2 regions of the Sellimonas sp. genome follow, and region 2 is predicted to be linked to the other one. Evidence: predicted binding sites of a transcription regulator. Region 2 holds the regulator's gene; the other holds the start of a gene.
What was found. The regulator Rex, encoded in region 2, represses fermentation and respiration genes when NADH is low (regulators of the CRP and FNR family bind a similar motif). The targets are predictions, from matches to a motif close to ATTGTTAANTANTTAACAAT.

Region 1: ACLROL_RS06035 (NAD(P)H-dependent oxidoreductase subunit E) is a predicted target of Rex. The motif match lies at 1,569-1,588, and genes of this name have one in related genera.

The regions. Positions count from the first base shown of each region.
Region 1 is NZ_JBKSWG010000011.1:37,742-41,164, forward strand. It holds gene ACLROL_RS06030 (D-alanyl-D-alanine carboxypeptidase family protein) at 1-810, opposite strand, end outside; gene ACLROL_RS06035 (NAD(P)H-dependent oxidoreductase subunit E) at 852-1,316, opposite strand; gene ACLROL_RS06040 (hypothetical protein) at 1,928-2,800, shown strand; gene ACLROL_RS06045 (diguanylate cyclase domain-containing protein) at 2,963-3,423, shown strand, end outside.
Region 2 is NZ_JBKSWG010000037.1:3,782-7,204, forward strand. It holds gene alr (alanine racemase) at 1-317, opposite strand, end outside; gene ACLROL_RS11200 (NAD(P)H-hydrate dehydratase) at 314-1,852, opposite strand; gene ACLROL_RS11205 (redox-sensing transcriptional repressor Rex) at 1,933-2,583, opposite strand; gene ACLROL_RS11210 (ATP-binding cassette domain-containing protein) at 2,743-3,423, shown strand, end outside.

The DNA.
Region 1 (3,423 bases), on a different contig from region 2:
TGTGTACCCTGTTTTTCCGCCCACACAGTATTCATAATACTTATCGCTGATCTTTACCAGCATCTGGTGCTTCTGCTGAAAAATCCTCTGTTCCTTTTCCAGATTGGTCGGCGGGATGGCGTACTGCCCGGTCTGCATGATCTGAAGCACGTCCGGATAACGAAACAGCTCTTTTGAAATCATCGCCATATCATATGCGGTCGTATAATGGTCTTCCGCAAACAGTCCATGAGGATTGACAAAATGGGTATTCTTTGCCCCAAGCTCTTTTGCTCTTTCGTCCATCCGAACCATAAATTTCTCATATCCGGTTCCCTCGCCAGGCAGCTTATTCCCGACATTTTCTGCAATCGCATAAGACACTTCGTTGGCCGAGGCGAGAAGCATCCCATACATCGCATCCTTCAGCGTGATCTCCTCTCCTGGCCGCATGGCTATATACGCATCTCCAGGCTCCAGAAAATCCACACTCTCTTTTGTAAACAGCACTTTATCCACATTCAGATCTGCATTTTCCACTGCCAGGAGCGCGGTAAGGATCTTCGTGATGCTGGCAGGATAATGTCGATCGTCCATATTCTTCTCATAGAGAATCGCACCCGTATCCGCATCTATCAAAATGGCCGACTGTCCATATACTTTTGGGCCTTGCGGCCACTCTTTCGTCTCATCGCTCTGTACCGGAAGTTCGTAGGCCTTTTTTGCCTCTTCTTCCGGATCCTCCGCCTTTACAGTTCCCTGGCTGCACCCCAGTACAGCCGCTGCTGCCAAAAGGACAGCCAGAGCCTTTTTCCACTTTTTCCTTATCATGTTCATTCTTCCTTCTCTGCATTTGTAATTGTTTTCAGCTCTTACCGAAGTGTTTTCATGATCTGCTTTATCTTGTCCACTGTCACGTGCTCCACAACTTTTCCATCGATCATCATATTCGGAGATGTCCGGCAGTGTTTCAGACAATTCTGCACAGAGATACAGATCCTTCCATCTTTTGAGATACCGTCTTTTCCGATCTGAATTTCCTGTTTAATAAAATCCATTATCTCTTTTTGCCCTGCATTTTTGCAGCGTTCGCCACTGCAGATCACGATCCTGTGCCGGTACGGAGCCGCTTTCAAACTAGGATACATCTTAATGATATAGGACAAGACAGATTTTTTGACGCCGATCTCCTCCTCTATCCGTATCTGAATATCTTCCGGAATGCATCCTTCTTCTTCCTGTATCTCTCTGAGCATTGCCACCAGCGTCTCCTGGCTGGATACTGTATCCTGCTTTTTATAATAATCAAAGATCTCTTCCAGTTTTTCCTCTTCCATTCTTTGATTTTCCTCCCTTTTCTCTTTTCCCCGTATCCCTAACAGTGTATCATACGAGCGTGGAAAAAAACATGCCCTTTCCACGTTTTTCACATCTTTTTCTTCCACTTTGGAAAACCCGTGGAAATCTATGCACATATTGTGGATAATTTGTGGATAACTTTTCAGAAACTCCTTTTCTCCCCAAACATTTTTCTTGCCGAATATCCCCAAACTCCCCTGTTTATCTGGTTTTTCAGAGTTTTCCTTGACTCTGTCATCTTTTTGACAATTTTTCTACAGCCTGTGGATAACTATCTTTGCACACCTTTGGTTTCCATTCTGTTTCTTCCACGTTTTCCCCGTTATTATGTCGAAAACCTGTTTTATGTTTTCCATATCTTATCCAAAGTTTCACCTTACTATTTTTACGCATGTCCACAGAGTTATCCACTCTTTCCACATAGTTATCAACATCCTGTGTCCTCTTTTCCATTCCAATACTAGAAAATGATGTCAAGATTTTTTTGTATTTTTTCTTTTTGCATGCTATATTTTAAGTAGAAGAACACGTCGGTATACCCTGATGCCAGTGATCGCTAAGCACAGGCATTGTCACAAAGGAGGTGTCCATGATGAAGAAAAAATTCAGTTTTTTCCTTGCATGCCTATTTATCCTGACGTCTGCAGCAAGTGTCGCACACGCCGAAGATTCCTCCGCCAGTGATACGAAAAATCTTTCTGACAGCCCGGAATATACGCAGATCCGCAGTCTGGAAGAAGAGATGGTAACCTGGATCGGACAGATGATTTATATCGATCAGGACATACCAGAAGATTTTCATACGGAGATCGAATATGACAACGCTTCTAAAATTTATGTCGATACCAATTTGGAAGAACAGTCTTTCACTTCCCAGGATGAGATCATGTCCTATTTAAAAAGCCAGAATTACGTATGGGTCATCCCGGTGGATGCATCTTTGGATGGCGCCAGCTTTTCTGTGACTGTGGCAAGAGAGACAAATCAGGATATTCAGATCCAGCCAGGTGGGGAAGTGGGACAAAGCAATACCAGTGAAGGAAAATGGAGCATTACTGAGGTTGCGACATATACGACAGATTCGTACAAAGAACAGATGAAAACAGAAACAACACCGATAGACGATCATGTGTTCATCGGCGGAATCCCAGGACTTCATTATCCTATCGCTCTATGTTTTGCTGACGGAGAAGCAAAATACTGGAAAGACTTAGGATCCTCTTACTCTGCGCTGGAAGAAATGCCGCAGGCACGTTTGGAAAATACAACGCTTTATAATTATGAGCAGGTTATGAATGTCCTTCAGGATTCTCAAGTTGCTCCATACCTGTCCGGCCAAGAATTGCAGGAAAAAGAAACGCTGCTCTCTTCGCCGATCATATGGATCTTCGCAATCGGTATCGCCCTGATCGTTGTGATTGGAGGAGTCCTTTTCTTTGAGAAAAAGCGCCGATCCAAATAGCAGCATTACCGGACAGATAGCAACATAATGATCAAAAGCTGCCCAGCAACATGCTGGGCAACTTTTTTAATAAACGCATATTTTTCTTCTTTTTTTCCTATAATCCTAATAAATATCCGTAAACCGTCAAATCATGTTTTCAAAGAAGGAGGAAAAAAGAAGATGAAAAAATTTCCTGTTTATAAGATTTTACAATGTGCGATAACAATTCCATTCTGCGTCGTGTTTGCTCTTTCTGTACATACCTCGACTTTCTCTATACCAATTCCTGTCCTTTTTCTTTTTTGGGCATGGCTGATCGGGGCAGCCTGCTTTCTGCTCTGTGACGCATTCACACTTGTCCGTCTTCTTTCCTCTTTATCTGAGGCCGAACACTGTGCTGGTCTGGACAGGCTTACGAATCTTCCGGATCCATCATCCCTGCAGGATAGACTTTCCACATATTCCGGCACTGTTCTGAAAGACGACATCTCCTGCATCACAATCTCTTTTGAGAATATCCATACGCTAAACCACACTTACGGCCGACATGTAGGCGACATCCTCTTTCGAGAGTTTGCCGACATTCTTTCAGACGCTGCCCCTGACGGATGTTTTCTGGCGCGGAAAAGCGGCCGGAAATT
Region 2 (3,423 bases):
TAGACAGTCATGCTGATTCCATGTTCCACAGCCGCCTCGTACTGATCCGGGAACGTACATCCCAGCACGAGGATCGGCTTTTTCACTCCGGATTTTCGGATCAGCACTGCCTCATCCAGTGTTGCCGTAGCATAGCCCCACACAGTCTGCATATCCTCTGCCATTTGCGCAATAGGAATAGCACCGTGTCCATACCCGTCCGCTTTTACTACGAGGATCATCTTCGTATTCGGAGAAATATGTTTCTCCATCTGCTGTATATTATATTCAATCCGATCCAAATTGATCTTTGCACATACTCTGCTGTACTGTTTCATCGTTGTTTTGTCCCTTTCCAATTTACTTCCCCTGATAAAGACGCCGCCATCTCAATGATATCCTCTGCCATGACTCCATGTTCCCCATAGGTTTCTCTGGCCGCATCCCCGGCAAAACCATGGATACAGACCCCAAGCGACGCCGCTTCATACCGATCCATCCCAAGTGCCAGAAGACCGGTTATGATGCCTGCAAGGACATCTCCTGATCCAGCTTTTGCCATCGCTGCATTCCCAGACATGTTCAGATACGGAAATAATCCTTTTCCGGTCACGACTGTCCTTGCATCTTTTGCTGCTAATACTATATTATAGTTTTCCGAATACTGTTGTGCAAGAGAAATCCTGTTTTTTTTCGTCTCTTCCACAGTTTTCGACAGCAGCCTGGACAATTCTTTTACATGAGGTGTAAAGATCAGGCATTTCCCTGCTCCCCTCAAATACCTCTCTTTTTTCTCTTCTTCCATAGAGGCGATCAGATTCAGTCCGTCCGCATCCACGACACAGTTCTTCGGTTGCTCACTCAGGTAGCCGAATACCGTATCTGTGATTTTTCGGGCCGTTTCAGACGTTCCGATACCGCAGCCAAGGCAGATGATATCGGCCCACTCAAGTTTTTCTTTCAGAAGTAAAGCTGCATCTGTCTCGTCTGTATACACTGAGACAATCGCTTCCGGAAGCGTACTCTGCAGAATGATCCGATTTGCTTCCGACGTAAAGATCTGTACAAGTCCGGCTCCTGTTCTGTAGGCTGCTTTTGCTGACAGGTATGAAGCTCCGGACATCCCGCTGCTGCCTGTGATCATCAGTATTTTTCCGTATGTCCCTTTATTGGAGTCCGGTTTCCTTTTAGGACGGAATCTTTCGATATCCTCTTTTTCATAAGTTACATACCTTTGCCCGCACACTTGCTCATTTAAATAGATCCCGATGTCTGCTACAAATACTTTTCCTGCAAAGGATGCGCCCGGATAGAGCACCATACCCGCTTTCTGATAAGCAAAGGTAACAGTCATATCTGCCCGAAAAGCCGTCCCAAGAATTTCTCCAGACGCAGCTGATACGCCAGAGGGAATATCAACTGCCACCTTCTTTCCGGACATGCTGTTTAACTTTTTCAATATCTGTGCATAGTGTCCGGACACTTCCCTTGACAGTCCGATTCCAAACAGCGCATCCACGATGGCCGTGTAGTCTCCTTTTGGAATCTCTCTCATAGTAATGCCCCCGCAGTTTTCAAAAATCTTTCTCTGAGTCTTTGTCTCCTCTGTGCAGTGATCCGGGTTTCCAGCAAGAACGACCGTGACCGTCTTCCCACGCTGCAGCAGAAGTCTGGCCACCGCAAATCCATCGCCCCCATTATTTCCGCTGCCGCATACGATCAGTACATTGCTCAGATCCAACTCCTCCTGTTCCATCACTTCTAAAGTCTTCAAGGCGGCACGTTCCATGAGAACAAGTGACGGCATCCCTGTCTCCTCTATCGTATACCTGTCTGCATCCTTCATTGCTTTTCCATCTAAAATATATTTCATATACGCCCTCCTTTACGGCAACAAAAAGGCGCACAGCACAAACGGGTATCCCGAGTGTTCTGCACGCTTTTTTATTTTCCCTATTTGTCTTCCTGGTGAGTCTCCTTATATCTGAGAACATTATAGGAAAGACGCATCAGGCTTTCGGACAGATGTACGTTCTCCACCACAATATTCTCCGGCAGATTCAGATCCGTATGTGCAAAGTTCCAGATTGCCCGTATTCCATTTTCTACCAGCATGTTGGCAACCGAAATGGCTTTTGCCTTCGGTATAGTCAATACCGCAATCTCAATATCATTATTTTTGATAAAGCTCTTGATCTCATCCATCATACGGATCTCGATTCCCCGAACTGTAATCCCTGCAAGCGTCGGATTGACATCAAAAAGTCCTTTTGTCACAAATCCGCTGCGTTCGAATGCTGCATAGTTGGCAAGCGCCTGGCCCAGATTTCCTGCTCCGATGATAATCATATTGTGTTTTCTGTCAAGTCCCAAGATCTTACCGATCTCCGTATAAAGATATTTTACATTGTACCCATAACCTTGCTGACCAAAGCCACCAAAATTATTCAGATCCTGCCTGATCTGGGAGGCCGTCACTTTCATTCGTTTGCTCAAATCATTGGAAGAGATTCGTTCCACACCGTCTTCCAGCAACTCACCTAAGTATCTATAATATCGCGGCAGTCTTCTGATAACTGCCTGGGAAATTCCTCTTCCTTCCATCTCTTAGCACCTTTCTGTTTTTATTCAATATCTTTATTATATGGGATTCTATCTTTAAAGTCAAACTTTTAACTAAATAATATTGTATTTTGTCCAGATTCCGCTATAATGGATAGGGTACATTTTAAAAAGATCGAATTTATGATTCAGGAGGAACTTATGATTTTAGCATGCCATAACCTGGACAAATCGTTTGGAGAGCAGGTTATCGTAAGAAACGGCTCTTTTCATATAGAAGAACACGAAAAAGCCGCCCTTGTCGGAATCAACGGCGCCGGTAAATCCACAATCCTGAAGATGATTGTAAAAGAGCTGCCTGCGGACAGCGGAGAGGTCATTCTCTCCAAAGGAAAACAGATCGGTTACCTTTCCCAGCATCCCATGACGGACACTTCACGAACCATCTATGAAGAGGTAAAAACTGCCAAACAATACCTCATAGATATGGAAACTCAAATCCGCTCTATCGAGCTGGAGCTGAAGTCTCTTACAGGGGACGCACTGGATGACCGGCTTGCTTCTTATCACAATCTTATGGCCCGCTTTGAACGTGAAGACGGCTATGCGTACGAAAGCGAGATTGTCGGCGTCCTAAAGGGGCTCGGATTTTTAGAAGAAGATTTTACAAAGCCTGTATCCGCTCTTTCCGGAGGCCAAAAAACTCGAGTATCCCTCGGCAAACTTCTGCTCACTAAACCAGACGTCCTGCTTCTCGATGAGCCCACCAACCATCTTGATCTCAATTCCATCGCCTGGCTTGAGACATACCTGATGAATTATCCGGGAGCTGTCCTGATCGTCTCCCACGACCGCTATTTTCTTAATCGGGTCGTTACCAAA